DNA from 2 places in the Cryobacterium sp. Hz9 genome. Region 2 is predicted to be linked to the other one. Evidence: predicted binding sites of a transcription regulator. Region 2 holds the regulator's gene; the other holds the start of a gene.
The links. The regulator LexA, encoded in region 2, represses DNA repair genes until DNA is damaged. The targets are predictions, from matches to a motif close to TCGAACANNTGTTCGA.

Region 1 (8,336 bases), on a different contig from region 2:
GCTCACCAGCAGGTGGCTGCCGATAACCCCGGTGCCGGCGGCGAACGTCACGGCGGCCGTGGCCTGGATGCTCTCCGGCGAGTAGCCGGCTTTGCCGAGCGCGTTGGCGAGGGCCATGGAGAAACAGGACGCGTGGGCGGCACCGAGCAATTCTTCGGGGTTGGTGGTGCCGGAGACCCCCTCAGCGCGCGCTTTCCAATTCACGGAGAATTCGGCGGCGTGCGAGGAATCCAGAGTGACGGTGCCGGAGCCGGACATAAGATCGCCGGTCCAGACGGTGGTTGCTTCACTGGTGAGCGTCGTGGGCATGGTGTTACCTCCAGGTCATGTGCGTCCCACCCTATCCGTCGCGCGTGCCCCGCGAACGTGTCCCGTCTGAGAATTGCCTGAGGCCGCAGACGAGCCCGCACCACAGCCAACGCGCCAAGCCCGGTGCGTCCTTAGCTGTAGTAGGACGTTCTGGCGGTGTGACTCATGCTTGCCTGGCCGGTCGGCCGCCCCGGTTCAGCACACCGAACCGCACGAGCAACAGGTAGATCTGGCAGCCCAGGCAGTAATCGAAGACCGCGTTCAGAAAAGCCGCGACGAACGCCGCGGCCGCAGCGATGCCGATGGAACCGGGCACTCCGGCCAGGCCCAGAACGAGACCAACCAGGCACACTGCCAGGCCGACAGCCTGCGCGAAGGTTGGTGGGGCAGCATCCTCGAGCTCGGTCGGAGGTGCGAGGCGCGGTCGAACGAAGCGCTTGAACACCAGGCCGTACGGGTGACGCCCGGCCCCGGCCAGGGCGCCCCACGCAAACAGCGCGGAAATGGCCGCCAACAGAGCCAGCGCGGCAGTGGATGCACCGGTGAGCGAGAGAAATACCACAGCCAGCAACAGCACAGCCGTGATGGCCGCGCCGAAGCGGGGCCCACGCGGATCGAGTGGGGGGCGACGGCCCGTGGGCGCGGTCGCTGTCCTAGCGGTTGCTGTTTCAGCGGTCGACATGCGAGCTCCCTGGCGTGATAGTGAGTGTGCGGGTGGCGGTGTTCTGCGCGATCGCGTCGAGCGTCGAGCTGATGTCGGCCCGGTTCGGTGGGCCGCCCACGCGGGCCCGTACCCGGCCGGCCCCGTCCAGAATCAGTGTCGTGGGTGTTTGCAGGATCGAATACCGCTTGGCGAGATCGGCGCGGTGGGTGAGATCCACGTCCACGTGCACGACACCGGGGCGGGAATCCGCCACGGTGCCCAGCAGCCGGCGGGTGCCAGGGCACCGGGCGCATAACTCGGTCGAAAATTGCAGCAGGGTTGCCGCGGGACCGAATGCGGTCGTGGTGGCGACATCCGCTGGCGTGACGATGTCACCGGTCACGCGGGACACTCGCCCCTGGCGTGCCCGCCACAGGAGCCCCAGAACGGTCGTGGCAGCCAGTAGCGCGAACAGCAGTCCGATCGCTTCGAGTGGTTTCATATCATCGACGCTACGTGGGTGCGGGCCTGTTCGGGGGACTGTGACGAGACATTACGGGCACGCCCGGGCGGGACGGCCGGCAGACCGGCTAGCCTGAGGCCGTGGCCGATGTTGAGTTCCGATCTGAAATGACCGTGGAGCTGGTGCGCGCGAGCGCCCACGACTCCGACGTATTGTTTGCCGCCCGGGTGTCGACCCTGGGGGAGCAGACCCTGGAGCAGAGCCAGCTCGACGGCTTCGAGAGCGAGGCTGACGAGAAGCGTGATCGCGGGCTGATCAACTACCTCATGCGCGATCGGCACGGTTCGCCGTTCGAACACAACTCGATGACGTTCTATGTGCGCGCGCCTATTTTTGTGTTTCGCGAGTTCATGCGGCACCGCATCGCCTCGTACAACGAAGAGTCGGGCCGGTACCGGGAGCTTAATCCGGTATTTTATGTGCCGTCCGCCGAACGCAACCTCCTCCAGGTCGGCAAGCCGGGCGCGTACGACTTTCTGCCCGGCTCTGCCGAGCAGACCGCGCTGGTGCAGCAGCAGACCCGCGCCGCCGCAATCCATGCCTACGACGCGTACCAGCGGATGCTTGAAGCCGGCATCGCCCGCGAGGTCGCTCGTATCGTGCTGCCGCTCAACATCTACTCGTCGATGTACGTCACGCTCAACGCGCGCTCACTGATGAACTTTCTCAGCCTGCGCACCAAGCGCGAAGGCTCATCGTTTCCATCGTTCCCGCAGCGCGAGATCGAAATGTGTGCCGAGCAGATGGAAACCCACTTCGAGACGCTGATGCCACTGACCTACGCCGCCTTCAACAAGAACGGCCGCGTCTCGCCGTAGCCCTTCGCGAGAGTAGGAAAAATGCCGGTCTGACCGATTCAAACGGGCTCTTTTTGCGCGCTCACGGGGCACCGAGCGAGGAGGCGATAGCCTGTACCTCGTGTCTACCTCTACGAATCCCTTTGGCCAGGTGCTGGTCGCACTGGTCACCCCGTTTACTTTTGATGGCGAAGTGGACTGGGCCGGGGTGGAGAAGCACATCGACGACGTCATCAATGCTGGCGCCGACGGCATCGTCGTCACCGGAACAACCGGCGAGACCAGTACTCTGACCGACCCAGAGAAGATCCGCCTGGTCGAGGTCGGCAAGTCCGTCGCTGACGGCCGTGCCAAGATCATCACCGGCGGCGGTTCCAACGAGACCGCCCACGCCATGCAGCTCGCCCGCCAGAGTGAGAAGGCCGGCGCCGACGGCAACATGATCGTCACCCCGTATTACAACAAGCCGACCCAGGCCGGCATCCTCACCCACTTCCGCATGATCGCGGATGCGACCGACCTCCCCGTCATCCTCTACGACATCCCCGGCCGCACCGGTGTCGCTATTGCCTACGAGACCATCCTGCGCGCGGCCAAGCACCCCAACATCCTGGCCATGAAAGACGCCAAGGGCGACTTCGCCCAGGTCAGCCGGGTGCTCAACCAGACCGACCTCATGTACTTCTCCGGCGACGATCCCAACGTGCTGGCCCACTTGTCGATCGGCGCGACCGGACTGATCGGCGTCACCGGGAACATCACAGCGACCCCGTACCGGCACATGGTCGACGCGGTCAACCGGGGCGACCTCAGAGTCGCCACCGCCGCCCATCAGCAGCTCGAACCGCTCGTGCGCGCCGTGATGACCCACGTACCCGGCACCGTTGCCGTAAAGTACATCCTGCACGGCCTCGGTCGCATCGGCAGCCCACGGGTGCGCCTGCCCCTGGTCGGCCCTGAAGACTCCGAAGCGGCCCAGATCGAAGATGAACTCTCGCTGGTGCAGAACATTCCCGGCGTGGACTTTTCCAACTTCAGGCCCGACCGAAACGCGGCCGCCGGTGGATCGCTGCCCAAGGTAGCCGGTACTACGCGCTGAAGGCGCAGAGCTGGCGCAGAGCTGGCGCAGAGCTGGCGCAGGGCTGGCGCAGGGCTGGCGCAGTCGGGAAGCCAACTCGTCGCGGTGTCGCGCCCCCGCTCGCTCCGGAGATGGCCGGCCCCGTTACCTTGTTTGTAACCTCGGATGGTGTGAGTATCTGAGGGAGTTGGCCTGTCGGGTCCGGCATGATTGTTGCCCCCAGTCGTTGATGATCCGGGGGGTGTTGTCACCGGACTCGATTGGCGTCGGGTGATCGCTGATAGGGGCTCGACTAGGCGTAAAGCCGAGGTCGTTCGTAACGTGGATGCCGAGACTTGACGCCGTAGACCAGGCCACGAATACAAGTGGATGGGAGCAGTCATGATCGAAAACTATGACAGCGTCGACGTGTTCGTCGGTGTCGACGTTGGCAAAGGCGAGCACCACGCCGTCGCCCTGAACCGGGCCGGCAAGGTCCTCTTCGACAAAGCATTACCGAATGACGAAGGCAAGATGCGGGCGGTGCTGCAGAAGCTGAAACAGTCCGGCACGGTGCTCGTTATCGTGGATCAGCCGGCCACGATCGGCGCCTTGCCGATCGCCGTCGCCCAAGCCGAAGGAGTCCTCGTCGGCTACCTGCCTGGCCTGGCGATGCGGCGCATCGCCGACCTCCACGCGGGTGAGGCGAAGACCGATGCCCGCGACGCAGCGATCATCGCCCAAGCCGCCCGGACGCTGCCGCATGCGTTGCGGTCGATTCAGCTGGCTGATGAGTCGGTCGCGGAGCTGTCGATGCTGTGTGGTTTTGACGATGACATCGTGGGTCAGATGACGGCGACCAGCAACCGAATTCGCGGGCTGCTCACCCAGATTCACCCAGCGTTGGAGCGGGTCGTGGGCCCGCATCTGGACCACCCGGCGATGCTAGATCTGCTCCAGCATTACCCGTCACCCGCGGCGATGAAAACAGCCGGCACCACGCGGATGGCCACCCGGCTGCTAAAGCTGGCCCCACGGATGGGCCGCCGCCTGGCAGAAGAAATCACCCAGGCACTGGGCGAACAAACTGTCGTGGTCGTCGGCACCCATGCCGCAGCGACGGTCCTACCGCGCTTGGCTGAACAACTCGCCGCCTTGCGCCAACAGCGGTCCGACATCGCCGTCGAGGTCGAGAAGCTGGTGAACGACCACCCTCTTTCCCCCGTCCTGACGAGCATGCCCGGAGTCGGCGTCAGGACCGCAGCCCGGCTCCTCACCGAGGTCACCGGAAAGCACTTCGAAACCGCCGGCCACCTCGCCTCCTACGCCGGCCTTGCACCCGTGACCCGACGCTCCGGCAGCTCAATCCGCGGCGAACATCCCTCCCGTCGAGGAAACAAGATCCTCAAACGCGCCCTGTTCTTGTCCGCCTTCGCAGCACTCCGAGACCCCGTCTCACGGACCTACTACGACCGAAAAATCGCCCAAGGCAAACGCCACAACCAAGCCCTCATCGCACTCGCCCGACGCCGGTGTGATGTTCTATTCGCCATGCTGCGAGACGGCACCCTCTACGAAACTGAACACCAACTCGCCGCTTGACAAAAACATAGGGGCACCCCCGGGAGCCAGCCATTTCTCCGGGTCGAGCCGGCCACAACCGCCGTCGACCGGCGTGCGTCGGACTCGGAAACGTGCAAGTCCGTCCGAACGCACGTTCGCACAGAAATCCAAATCTATCTGAGAAACTCTCGACTCCGGCTCAGGGTTTTGATAAAATAAAACCATGAGCCAGAGCGGCGATATACCCGAATCGGGCTTCGTCGATGCGTTCTTCGCGGCCCACGGAACCTGGCCGGTCACGGCCGAGGAGCGCGCCGAGTTCAACGCTGCCGAGTTCAACGCTGCCGATGATAATTCGAAGGGCTGCAACTCGGAGGGCGGCAACGCTAACGGTTCCGCCTCCAACCCGGCGGGTGACCTGGATCCGTTCCAGTGTCGGCAGGCGCAGTTCGTGGATCGGGCGGTATATTTCGAGAGGGTCATAGCATGGGCGCAGGCGGGCAAAGCGGATACCCTTGCCGAGGCCTGGCATTACACGTCCGGTACCGCTGAGACGGGTCGGCCCCTGGCGGGTCCGGGCCGGGAGCATGACTGGGATGCGACGTTTGCAGCGCAGCAGGGCCTGGTCGCGGAGATGGCGTGCGCGTTGCGCATCCCGTATGGCACCGCGTCGGGGTTGATTCGGCAGAGCCGGACCCTGGTCGAAGACCGGCCCCGCACCCTGGGCGCCCTCCGGTGCGGGCAGATTTCGCTGCGGCAGGCGGGGCGGCTGCTGGACCAGCTTGATTCGGTGCCGAAGCCCGCGCAAGCCGGGCTGGAGGCGGTGTTGCTGCCGCACGCGATGAAACTCACCGCGGCGCAATTCGAGGGTACGGCCCGCAAGATCCGCGAACACTTCCATCCCGACAGCATCACCGTTCGCCGGGCCCGCTGTCTGGCAGACCGAAAGGTCATGCTCTACCCCGATAACGACGGCATGGCCACGCTCTGGCTGCGCGCCGCCAGCGATGACCTCACGGCCGTGTATCACCGCGTCACCGACGCCGCCCTCAGCTTGCAGGGTCCGGATGAATCACGCACCCTCAGCCAGCTCCGGGCAGATGTCGCCATCGACCTGCTCGCCAGCGGCGTCACCGCCACCGGCCTCGGCGCCGGCATCGGCGCCACGGTGAACGTGACCGTGCCGGTGCTGACCCTGATGGGTAAGAGCGAGGAGCCGGGCGAGCTGGACGGGTACGGGCCGATCGATGCGGAAACCGCTCGCCGGCTCGCCGGCACCGCGACGAGCTTCCTGCGCATCCTCACCCACCCGCACACCGGCATCGTCCTCGACGTCAGTGCTACCGCGTTTCGGGTGCCGGCGGCGCTGAAGAAGTACCTGCAGCTACGCGATGGAACCTGCCGGTTCCCCGGCTGCAACCGCTCCGCCCGGCACTGCGACCTCGACCACACCCGCGACACCCAATTCGGCGGCCCCACCACCGCCACCAACCTGCATCACCTCTGCCCGGCCAACCACAACCTGAAGCACTTCAGCGCCTGGACCGTCACCGCCACACCCGACGGCACCCTGAACTGGACCAGCCCCGCCGGCAAGCACTACGCCACCGACCCCGCCACCCGCATTCGCCCCCACCCACAACAGACAGCACCAGCACCGCCCGCACCCGCCCAGCCGAATCCGCCCCTGCTCGACCCATGGAACTCCGCCTGGCGCATCGACGACCCCGTCCCCCAACCGTTCTAATCCGATCGATCGCCGGTGCGCCCGGTGGCATACCCTCGCCTGCTCGCGGACAGAAATTTCACCTCGATAGACTGTGCCAACGCTTACCCCTCCTCAACCGCATCGACGCGGAAAGGTCTTTCATGCCCCGAACGGATTCGATTGGCAGCCCCTCGGGTGAGAAGACGGTAGCGGCGCCCAGCGCCGCCGCATCCGTTGGCACAGACGATGAGGTGCTGCTGCAGCGTGGCGGACAGCTGGCCCGCATCATTCTGAACCGGCCACAGGCCCTGAACGCGCTGACCCACGGCATGATCCGCTCCATTGCCGCCGCCCTCACCGAGTGGGCCGACGATCCCGCCGTGCACACCGTTCTCCTTACCGGGAACGGAGACCGCGCCCTCTGCGCCGGCGGCGACATTGTGTCGATCTACCGCGACGCCCGCACGGACACCGGCGGCGTCCCCGACGAGAATGCCCGATTCTGGGCCGACGAGTACACGTTGAACGCCCAGATCAAGCGGTATGCCAAACCATTCGTCGCCCTTATGGACCGCATCGTGCTCGGCGGAGGAGTCGGCCTCTCCGGCCACGCCTCCCACCGCGTCGTGACCGAACGCACCACAGTCGGTATGCCCGAAACCACCATCGGTTTCGTGCCCGACGTCGGTGGAACCTTCCTCTACTCGCGCATACCCGGCGAACTCGGCACCCACCTCGCCCTCACGGCCGCGACCATGACGGGCACCGATGCGATCGCCCTCGGCCTCGCCGACAGCTACGTCGACTCCGCCCGGCTCGATTCCCTGGTCGACGCCCTCAAACGGATGCCCGCTGCCGATGCCATCGCCCAGCACGCCGCGTCGGCTGTGCCGCCGGCACCGCTCCTGGCGGAGCGCGCCTGGATCGACGAGTGCTATGCCGGCACCGACCTTCCCACCATCATTGACCGGTTGCAGAAATCGCCCGTAGCCGCAGCCCGCGAGGCGTCCGCCGCGATCCTGGCCAAGTCGCCGACCGCCGTCACGGTCACCCTCGAATCGCTCCGCCGCGCCCGCGCCCTCGGCAGTCTCGAGGAAGTCCTCGAACAGGAATACCGGGTGTCCCTGCGCATGGTGGCCGGCCACGATGTCCTTGAGGGTATTCGCGCCCAGGTCATCGATAAGGACCGCAATCCCTTGTGGCAACCAAGCACACTTGACGCCGTTTCCGGCGCCGACGTGCAGGCACACTTCACATCGCTGGGGGAGCGCGAGCTGCGCTTGTCGCGCGTGCATACCAGCGGAAACGAACCCAACGAGCAAGAATCCACCGAACGAGAGGCCACGGCGTGAGCGACACCACCCCGACTGACACCACCCCGACCGACATCCATTTCTACGAAAACATTCTGCTGGAACGTCACGGTCGCGTCGGCGTGATCACACTCAACCGGCCCAAGGCGCTCAATGCCCTCAACTTCGCCACGATGCAGGACGTCGTCGGTGCTGCCACCCAGCTCGATGCCGACCCCGAGATCGGCGCGATCGTCATCACCGGGTCGGAGCGGGCCTTCGCGGCCGGCGCCGACATCAAGGAGATGTCGACGATGAGCTATATGGACATGTACCTCAAGGATTGGTTCGCCGGCTGGGACAAACTCGCCGCCGTGCGCACCCCGGTCATCGCCGCGGTCTCCGGCCACGCCCTCGGCGGCGGCTGCGAGCTGGCCCTGATCT
Region 2 (8,336 bases):
AGCGCCTCATCGAGCGGGACCAGGGCGTCGCCGTAGCGGGAGATTCCCGACTTGTCACCGAGGGCCTGACGGATAGCCTGACCGAGCACGATTCCCACGTCTTCAACGGTGTGGTGCACGTCGATTTCGATGTCGCCGGAGGCGCGCACGGTGAGGTCGGTGAGCGAGTGTTTAGCGAACGCCGTGAGCAGGTGATCGTAGAAGGGCACCGAGGTGTGGATATCGCTGACGCCGCTGCCATCGAGGTTCAGCGAGAGGTCGATGCTGGATTCACTCGTCTCCCGTTGCAGGCGTGCGACGCGGGGCGCGATGATACCGACAGTTGAACTCATGGCACTAGCTTATTCGGCTCGGGCCGGCGGCGCTTGACCGCTCACTTCGGTGCGCCCCAGCCGGGCCAGGGCATTCAAAAACAGCGTCGTCTCGTGCTCGGTCCCCGCGGTCACTCGCAGATGGCCGGGGATGCCGACATCGCGAATGAGAATTCCCTCCGCGAGCAGTGCCTCGAAGGTCGCGTGCGGGTCGGCCACTCCCCCGAACAGTACGAAGTTGCTCCAGCTGCGGTGGGGGGCATAGCCCAGGCGGGACAGCTCAACCACGAGCCGGTCACGCTGCCCCCGAATGTCATCGACCATAGCGAGCATCTCGGCGCTGTGCGCCAGTGCCGCGTTCGCGGCGGCCTGAGTCAGGGCGGAGAGGTGGTACGGCAGGCGGACCAGGCGCAGGGCGTCCGTGACTGCCGGATCCGCGGCCAGATACCCCACCCGGGCACCGGCGAAGGCGAAGGCCTTGCTCATCGTGCGCGAGACGAGCAGACGCTCCCGGGCGGGCAGCAGGGTGAGCGCACTCGGCGTGCCGGTCGGCGCGAACTCCGCGTAGGCCTCGTCGACGACGACGATGCCGTCGGTCGCGTCGTAGGCGGCGGCGATGGTCTCGAGGGAGAGCGGGGTGCCGGTGGGGTTGTTCGGAGAGCAGAGAAAAATGATGTCGGGGTTGGTGCGTGTGATCTCGCTCACGGCGGTGGCCGGCGAGAGCTCGTAGTCGGCGTCGCGCGTGCCCGCAATCCAGGTGGTGTCTGTTCCCGAGGCGAGAATCGAGTACATCGAATAGGTCGGGGCAAAGCCGAGCAGACTGCGTCCGGGCCCGCCGAAAGCCTGCAACACCTGCTGCAGTACTTCGTTGGAGCCGTTGGCCGCCCAGATGTTGTCGGCGATGAGTCCTTCGCCGAGGTACCGGGCCAGTGCCTCGCGCAGGGCGGTGAATTCACGGTCGGGATACCGGTTGACCGTGCGAATGGCCTCGGCCAGGTCGGCGAGGATATCGCGAGCAACCGCCTCGGGAACGGGATGCGTGTTCTCGTTGACGTTCAGTGCCACCGGAACGTGCAATTGCGGAGCTCCGTAGGGTGTCAAGCCTTGCAGGTTGGCGCGGAGCGGAAGATCTTCGAGACTGGTCACAGGTTCCATGCTACGACCCTCTACTACGCGCCGTGTTCCGGCTCCGTGCCTCGCACGGCTTTGCGTGTTACGAGTTGGCGGGGACCTGCAGGCGCTGGCCCGGCTGCAGGGTTTCGACGGCCAGGGCGTTCAATCGCTTGATCTCCGCCACAACGTCGCGCGGGTCGGCAGCCGGAGAGATCTCTTCGGCGAGGTCCCAGAGGGTCTGGCCGGGCTCGACCGTCATGAAGACGGCGGAACCGACGTCGGTGGGCGAGTATGCCAGCGTCGCGACAACGCCGGATTCGGTCGTGTACGACATGAGATCAAGCCCCGTGGCCGAATCCGACGCGCCGGCCGGTCCCCCGTTGAGGGAGAAGACGACGGCAGCGAGCACGAGCGGCACGGCAGTGAGGGCCGTCAGCACTACTCGACCACGACGGGTGAGGCGCAGACGGGTGACGGGTGTGTGCGCTACGGCAGAGAGCGGTCGTGCGGTTGCAGATGCTGTGGTCATGTCAAACCTCCAAGGTTGGCGGGCTGCGAGTCTCGTATCCGGTCCTCGGCCGGGAGGACCGAATACGAAACTATGTTCCGAATATAACTTCGAACAATCGAACATGCAAGCTTTTTCTGGTTTAAGCCCGGAATTTCGCGCGACACACTCGAATAAGTGTTTGTTTCAGGGGCGAGAACTGGATAAACTTTCGATAGAACGATTGCTTGATTCATACTCAACCAGACACCACCGACATCCCCGCGACACGTCTGCTCAGACCGTGCGGGACCGACCTCAGGAGCGCTCATCGTGACACGAGACACCAACGGCACCCGCGACAAAGGCGGCACTCGGCGCCGTAAGAGTTTGAGCCAACGCCAGCTCGCCATTCTCGACGTGATTCAACGGTCGGTGAGCTCGCGCGGCTACCCGCCGAGTATGCGCGAGATCGGTGACGCCGTCGGTCTCGCCTCGCTGTCGAGCGTGACCCATCAGCTCAACCAACTCGAGCTCAGCGGGTATCTGCGCCGGGACCCGAATCGACCGCGGGCGCTCGAAGTGCTGATCGAAATTCCACGTGCCCCCGAAGACGTCGCCAGCAGTGACCAGGACAGCTTCCACCCGGGCGTGCAGGTCGGTGATGCAGCAATGGTTCCGCTCGTCGGCCGCATTGCCGCTGGCATCCCCATCACAGCAGATCAGCAGATTGACGAGATTTTCCCGCTCCCCCGTCAGCTCGTGGGCCAGGGCGAGTTGTTCATGCTCAAGGTTGTCGGCGAGTCGATGATCGATGCCGCGATTTGCGACGGCGACTGGGTGGTCGTGCGCCAGCAGAAGACCGCAGAGAACGGCGAGATCGTTGCGGCCATGCTCGACAACGAGGCCACGGTGAAGGTTTTGCGCAAACGCGACGGGCACACCTGGCTACTGCCGCGCAACAGCAACTTCGAACCCATCGTCGGCGACTTTGCCGACATCCTCGGCAAGGTCGTCGCGGTACTGCGCTCGGTTTAGCTTCCTGATTTCAGGCAACACGACAGGCAGTCCAGAGGCCCGACCACCGACCGGTGATCGGGCCTCAAGACTGTCCGTCGGAGCGTGCGGCGGGTCGAGTCAGACGCTGACCTGCGCGCCGCGGCGTTCGCGAACAACTCGGGTCGCGGCGAGCATGTTGTGCAGCGACTGCACGGTCTCCTCGTAGCCGCGCGTTTTCAGCCCGCAATCCGGGTTCACCCAAACCTGACGCTCGGGGATGGATTCCAGGGCGGTGTCGAGCAGCGTCGTCAGTTCATCGACGCTCGGCACCCGGGGCGAGTGGATGTCGTAGATGCCAGCCCCGATGCCGTGGTCGAACCCGCCGGCCTTGATCTCACGCACGACCTCCATGCGCGACCGAGCCGCTTCAATGCTCGTGACGTCGGCGTCGAGGTTTCGGATGGCTTCGATGACAACGCCGAACTCCGAGTAGCAGAGGTGTGTGTGTATCTGGGTCGCATCCGCTACCCCGGAAGTGGCGAGCCGGAATGAGCCGACCGACCAGTCCAGGTAGTCGGCGTGGTCCTTCGCCTTCAGCGGCAACAATTCGCGCAGGGCTGGCTCGTCGACTTGAACGATCCGGATGCCCGCAGCCTCGAGGTCGCCGATCTCATCGCGCAGAGCGAGGGCCACCTGGCGTGCCGTCTCGCCGAGTGGCTGGTCATCGCGCACGAAGGACCAGGCCAGTATCGTCACCGGCCCGGTGAGCATGCCTTTGACGGGCTTGGCAGTGAGGCTCTGCGTATATACCGACCAGTCCACCGTGATCGGTGCCGGGCGCGACACGTCGCCCCACAGAATGGATGGCCGGGTGCAGCGACTGCCATAGGACTGTACCCAGCCGTTCTCGGTCACGGCGAACCCGTCGAGGTTCTCGGCGAAGTACTGCACCATGTCGTTGCGTTCGGGTTCGCCGTGCACGAGCACGTCGAGTCCGATCTCTTCCTGCAACGCCACGACTCGGCCGATCTCGGCACGCATCAGGTCGCGGTAGTCGTCGGCGGCGAGCGTTCCCGTGAGGTATCGGGCGCGTGCCCGGCGAATGTCCGCAGTCTGCGGGAACGATCCGATCGTGGTCGTTGGCAGCGGCGGCAGCTGCAGCGCCGCGTCTTGGGCGCTCAGGCGATCGGCGTAGGCTCCACGGGTGAAGTCGGCGTTGGTTAGTGCGGCGGCACGGGCACGCACGGCTCCGTCGCGCACCCCGGGAGCGCTCCGCCGCGCTGCCAGGGCCGCCTCGGCCTCCGCCAGCGATGCCGCAATGGCGGCCCGCCCGGCGGTGAGGCCGAGCGCGAGCGTCGCGACCTGGCCGACCTTTTGGTCGGCGAAGGCCAACCAGCTCATCAGCGTACCCGGGAGCGACGTTTCATCGAGCACATCGTGCGGCACGTGCAGCAGGGACGTCGAGGTGGACACCGAGACTGAGTCGGACAGCGTCCGCACGCTCTCGGCGGCTTCGAAGGCGGCGGCCAGGTCGCCGCGCCAGATGTTGTGCCCGTCGATCACCCCGGCGACCAGAGTTTTCCCGGCCAGCCCGGGCACCGCCTCCGGCAGGGTGCCCCGCACCAGGTCGAGGCCAATCGCTTCAACGGCGGTGGCGGCGAGTTCCGGCAGGGCGTCATCGAGGCTGCCGTAGGGCGCCGCGACGAACAGGGAGGGCCGGCCGGTCAGCCGTCCGAGTACCCCGTAAGCGGATGCGACGGCCGCGAGTGTAGCGGTGCGCGGCCCTTCGATGCTCTCGCTGACTAGTCCCGGCTCGTCGAGTTGCACCCACTCGGCGCCGGCATCCGCCAGCCGGGTCAGCAGCGCTGCATAGACCGGTATGAGGTCATCGAGCCGCGACAGCGGGGAGAATCCGGCCGGGGCCGCGTCGCTGGCCTTACTCAGCAGCAGGAACGTGACCGGGCCAACCAGAACCGGGCGCGTGAGGAACCCGGCCGCTTTAGCCTCGAGGAATTCGCGCACGATGCGGTCGCCAGCCAGCGAGAACACGGTTTCCGGGCCAATTTCGGGCACGAGGTAGTGGTAGTTGGAGTCAAACCACTTGGTCATTTCAAGTGGCAGGTTCTCGCCCTCGCCGCGAGCCAGGGTGAAGTAGCCAGCCAGGTCGAGGCTGCCGTCGGCGGCGACGAGCGCGGCGAACCGGGTGGGGATCGCTCCGACAGCGACGATGGTGTCGAGCACCTGGTCATAGAGCGAGAACGACTCGGGAATCGACGAATCGGTGCGGCCGAGCCCGAGGGCAACGAGCCGGTCGCGGCTGGACTGGCGCAACCCGGTGGCGACATTTTCGAGGGCCGTGGCATCGATCTTTCCCGACCAGAATGCTTCCACGGCCTTCTTCAGCTCCCGCCGTCGCCCGATGCGTGGGTAACCGAGGATGGTGCCGGTGGGGAAGGCGGGGGATGCGGACGAAATGGGCATAAGAGTTCCTTCACTGGTGCAATGGGCGCTGGGACGGTTGGTGAATGGTCGGCGAGAATGAACGTGGTGGGGTGGGCCTACGCCGGAAGCCGGGCGTGAGGCCTAGGGCATGGCAACGGGCACCGCCAGCGCCCCACACCCCTCCAACACCTTGAGCACGGTGTCGTGCTGGTTGAAAGCGTAGAGATGGAGCCCGGGGGCGCCACCGGCGAGTACGTCCCGGCCGAGGCGCACGGCATAGTCAACGCCGATCTGGCGCTGCCCTTCCTCGGTCGGTTCAACTTCCAGCTCGATCGAGAGTTCGGCGGGCAGTTTCTCGCCGGAGAGCTGCACAATGCGCCGCAACCGGTTCGGGCTGGTCACCGGCATGATGCCGGGAAGAATAGGAAAGAGCACCCCGGCGGAGCGGGCCCGCTGGATAAAGCTCAGGTAGTCGTCGGCGTGGAAGAACAGCTGGGTGATGGCGAGGTTCGCCCCGGCGGCCTGCTTGGCCAGCAGGGTGTCGATGTCCTGGCTGACCGAGCGAGAGCTGGGGTGACCATTCGGGAAGGCCGCAACTCCGATGCGAACCTTGCTGCGTTCGGTTTTCACCCCGCGGGCGCCCGGCAGACCGGGAATCACCGTCTCGGTGTACGGCACCCGTTCGGTCTGCACGCGGTGGATGAGCTGCACCAATTCTCCCGCGCTGTGCAGGTCGCCCAGAAAGGTGCTGTCTCCCTCGACTGCACCCTGGGGTGCGTCGCCGCGCACGGCCAGGAAGCTGCGAATTCCGGCGTCCAGAAATTCCCGGATGAGGCGGCTCGCCTCGGCGTGCGAGGAGCCGACGCAGGTGAGGTGCGCCATCGCATCCACGGTCGTGTGGTCCTTGATGTAGCGCAGAACGTCGAGTGAGGACCTGCGCGACGAACCGTTGGCTCCGTAGGTGACCGAGATGAACTCGGGACCGGCGGCGGCCAGGTGATCGATGGTGCGGGTGAGAGCGGCTGCTGCGACCGTCGATTTCGGCGGGTACACCTCGAACGAGAACGCCGGGCGGACGTTACACGCGGAAATCCCAATCTCGGTCATGTTTCCTCATTCGGCAGAAGCGGTGGTGGCCGGGCGGCCGCGGACACGCCAAGACTGGCGGTACTTCGCGGGCGGATGCCGGGCTCGGCTGTCGCTCCATGCCGGGGAACGAATTCCGTCGGCAACGATTGATTAGACACTAACAACACCGCTGCCGGCGTGGGCGAATATGACAGTTCGTGTCATCGGTGCTCCAATAGGGCGGCTCAGCGCTGCGGCGGACAGCGCGAAACCGCCCCAGACCGCGCCCCAGACCACTGCCGACCGCTGCCGCTCTAACGCCAGCGGCGCGCACCAGCTAGGCGGAGAGCGAAGGCAGAATGACGAACGGGGCGAACTGCGGCTCGATCTCGGGGGTGACGAACGCCGTCACATGGGTGCCGGTCTCCACATATTCGGTCGTCTCGATGCGGCCTACGTCATGCAGCACAGCGATAAGGTCGCCGCGGTCGTAGGGAATGAGCAGGTCCAGTTCGACCTGCGGCGTCGGCAGCAGCAGCGCCACTGCGGCGAGCACGGTGTCGATACCCTCGCCAGTGCGGGCCGAGACGAACGTCGCCTTCGGCTCCAGGCCTCGCAACACGAGCCTGTCGTCGTCGCTGATCAGGTCACTCTTGTTGAAGACGACGAGTTCGGGAATGTCGCGGGCACCCACCTCGGAGATGACATCGCGCACGGTGGCGAGTTGCGCGACCGGGTCGGGGTGGGAGCCGTCAACGACGTGCACGATGACGTCAGCGTCGGCGACCTCTTCGAGAGTTGAGCGAAAGGCTTCCACCAGTTGGTGCGGGAGGTTGCGTACGAAGCCGACCGTGTCGGTGAGGGTATACAGGCGTCCGTCTGTGGTCGTCGACTTGCGCACGGTGGCGTCGAGAGTCGCGAACAGGGAATTCTCGACGAGCACGCCGGCCTTGGTGATCCGGTTGAGCAGGCTGGACTTGCCGGCGTTGGTATAGCCCACGATCGCCACCGAGGGGACGGCGTTGCGCTTGCGGTTGGCGCGTTTGGCCTCGCGGGCCGGCTTCATCTCGACCATCTGCTTGCGCAATTTGGACATCCGGGTATGGATACGACGTCGGTCGAGTTCGATCTTCGTCTCACCGGGGCCACGGGAGCCCATGCCGGCTCCGGCGCCACCGACCTGGCCACCAGCCTGGCGGGACATCGAGTCGCCCCAGCCGCGTAGGCGGGGAAGCATATAGGCCATCTGGGCCAGTTCAACCTGCGCCTTGCCCTCGCGGCTCTTGGCGTGCTGGCTGAATATATCGAGGATCACTGCGGTGCGGTCGATGACCTTGACCTTGACCACGTCTTCGAGGGCGCGCCGCTGGCTGGGTGCGAGTTCGGTATCGGCGATGACGGTGTCGGCGCCGAGCGCTTTCACGATGTCGGCGACTTCTTGTGCCTTGCCCTTACCGAGGTAGGTACTGGGGTCGGGGGTGGCCCGACGTTGCAGTAGGCCATCGAGCACCGTGGCGCCGGCCGTTTCAGCGAGGGCGGCGAGCTCACGCATGGAGTTTTCAGCGTCGTCTACGGTGCCGTGGGTGTACACGCCCACCAAAACGACGTTTTCGAGGCGCAGTTGGCGGTACTCGACCTCGGTGACGTCTTCGAGCTCGGTGGAGAGCCCGCCGACGCGGCGCAGGGCGTTACGATCGGCACGTTCGGACTGGTCGCCGTCGTGGTCGCTGCCGTCATACTCACCCGAGGACTGCTCTTGCAGAGCCTGCGCCGATCCGCTCCGGAACAAGGAGTAGCCGGCAGCCTTGCTGTCGGCGCTGGCCAGCACCCGCGCGACGACATCGTCTGGGTCGAGGGCAGCGTTTGCGGCCACGTTTTCTACTGCGTCGTTGCCGCGGGGCTCCGTTGGATCATTC

Region 1: a site for LexA is predicted at 5,036-5,051, ahead of E3N85_RS12880 (HNH endonuclease signature motif containing protein). Genes of this name have one in related genera too.

What each region holds. Positions count from the first base shown of each region.
Region 1 is NZ_SOFC01000023.1:85,323-93,658, reverse strand. Features, by position in the region: gene E3N85_RS12910 (OsmC family peroxiredoxin) at 1-309, opposite strand, end outside; gene E3N85_RS12905 (DUF4395 domain-containing protein) at 473-991, opposite strand; gene E3N85_RS12900 (thioredoxin family protein) at 978-1,454, opposite strand; gene thyX (FAD-dependent thymidylate synthase) at 1,583-2,293, shown strand; gene dapA (4-hydroxy-tetrahydrodipicolinate synthase) at 2,394-3,371, shown strand; partial or broken gene E3N85_RS12885 (IS110 family transposase) at 3,676-4,931, shown strand; gene E3N85_RS12880 (HNH endonuclease signature motif containing protein) at 5,116-6,639, shown strand; gene E3N85_RS12875 (enoyl-CoA hydratase/isomerase family protein) at 6,762-7,952, shown strand; gene E3N85_RS12870 (enoyl-CoA hydratase) at 7,949-8,336, shown strand, end outside.
Region 2 is NZ_SOFC01000011.1:31,951-40,286, forward strand. Features, by position in the region: gene hisB (imidazoleglycerol-phosphate dehydratase HisB) at 1-332, opposite strand, end outside; gene E3N85_RS04475 (histidinol-phosphate transaminase) at 342-1,466, opposite strand; gene E3N85_RS04480 (LysM peptidoglycan-binding domain-containing protein) at 1,525-1,953, opposite strand; gene lexA (transcriptional repressor LexA) at 2,242-2,949, shown strand; gene metE (5-methyltetrahydropteroyltriglutamate--homocysteine S-methyltransferase) at 3,049-5,391, opposite strand; gene E3N85_RS04495 (methylenetetrahydrofolate reductase) at 5,494-6,459, opposite strand; gene hflX (GTPase HflX) at 6,758-8,336, opposite strand, start outside.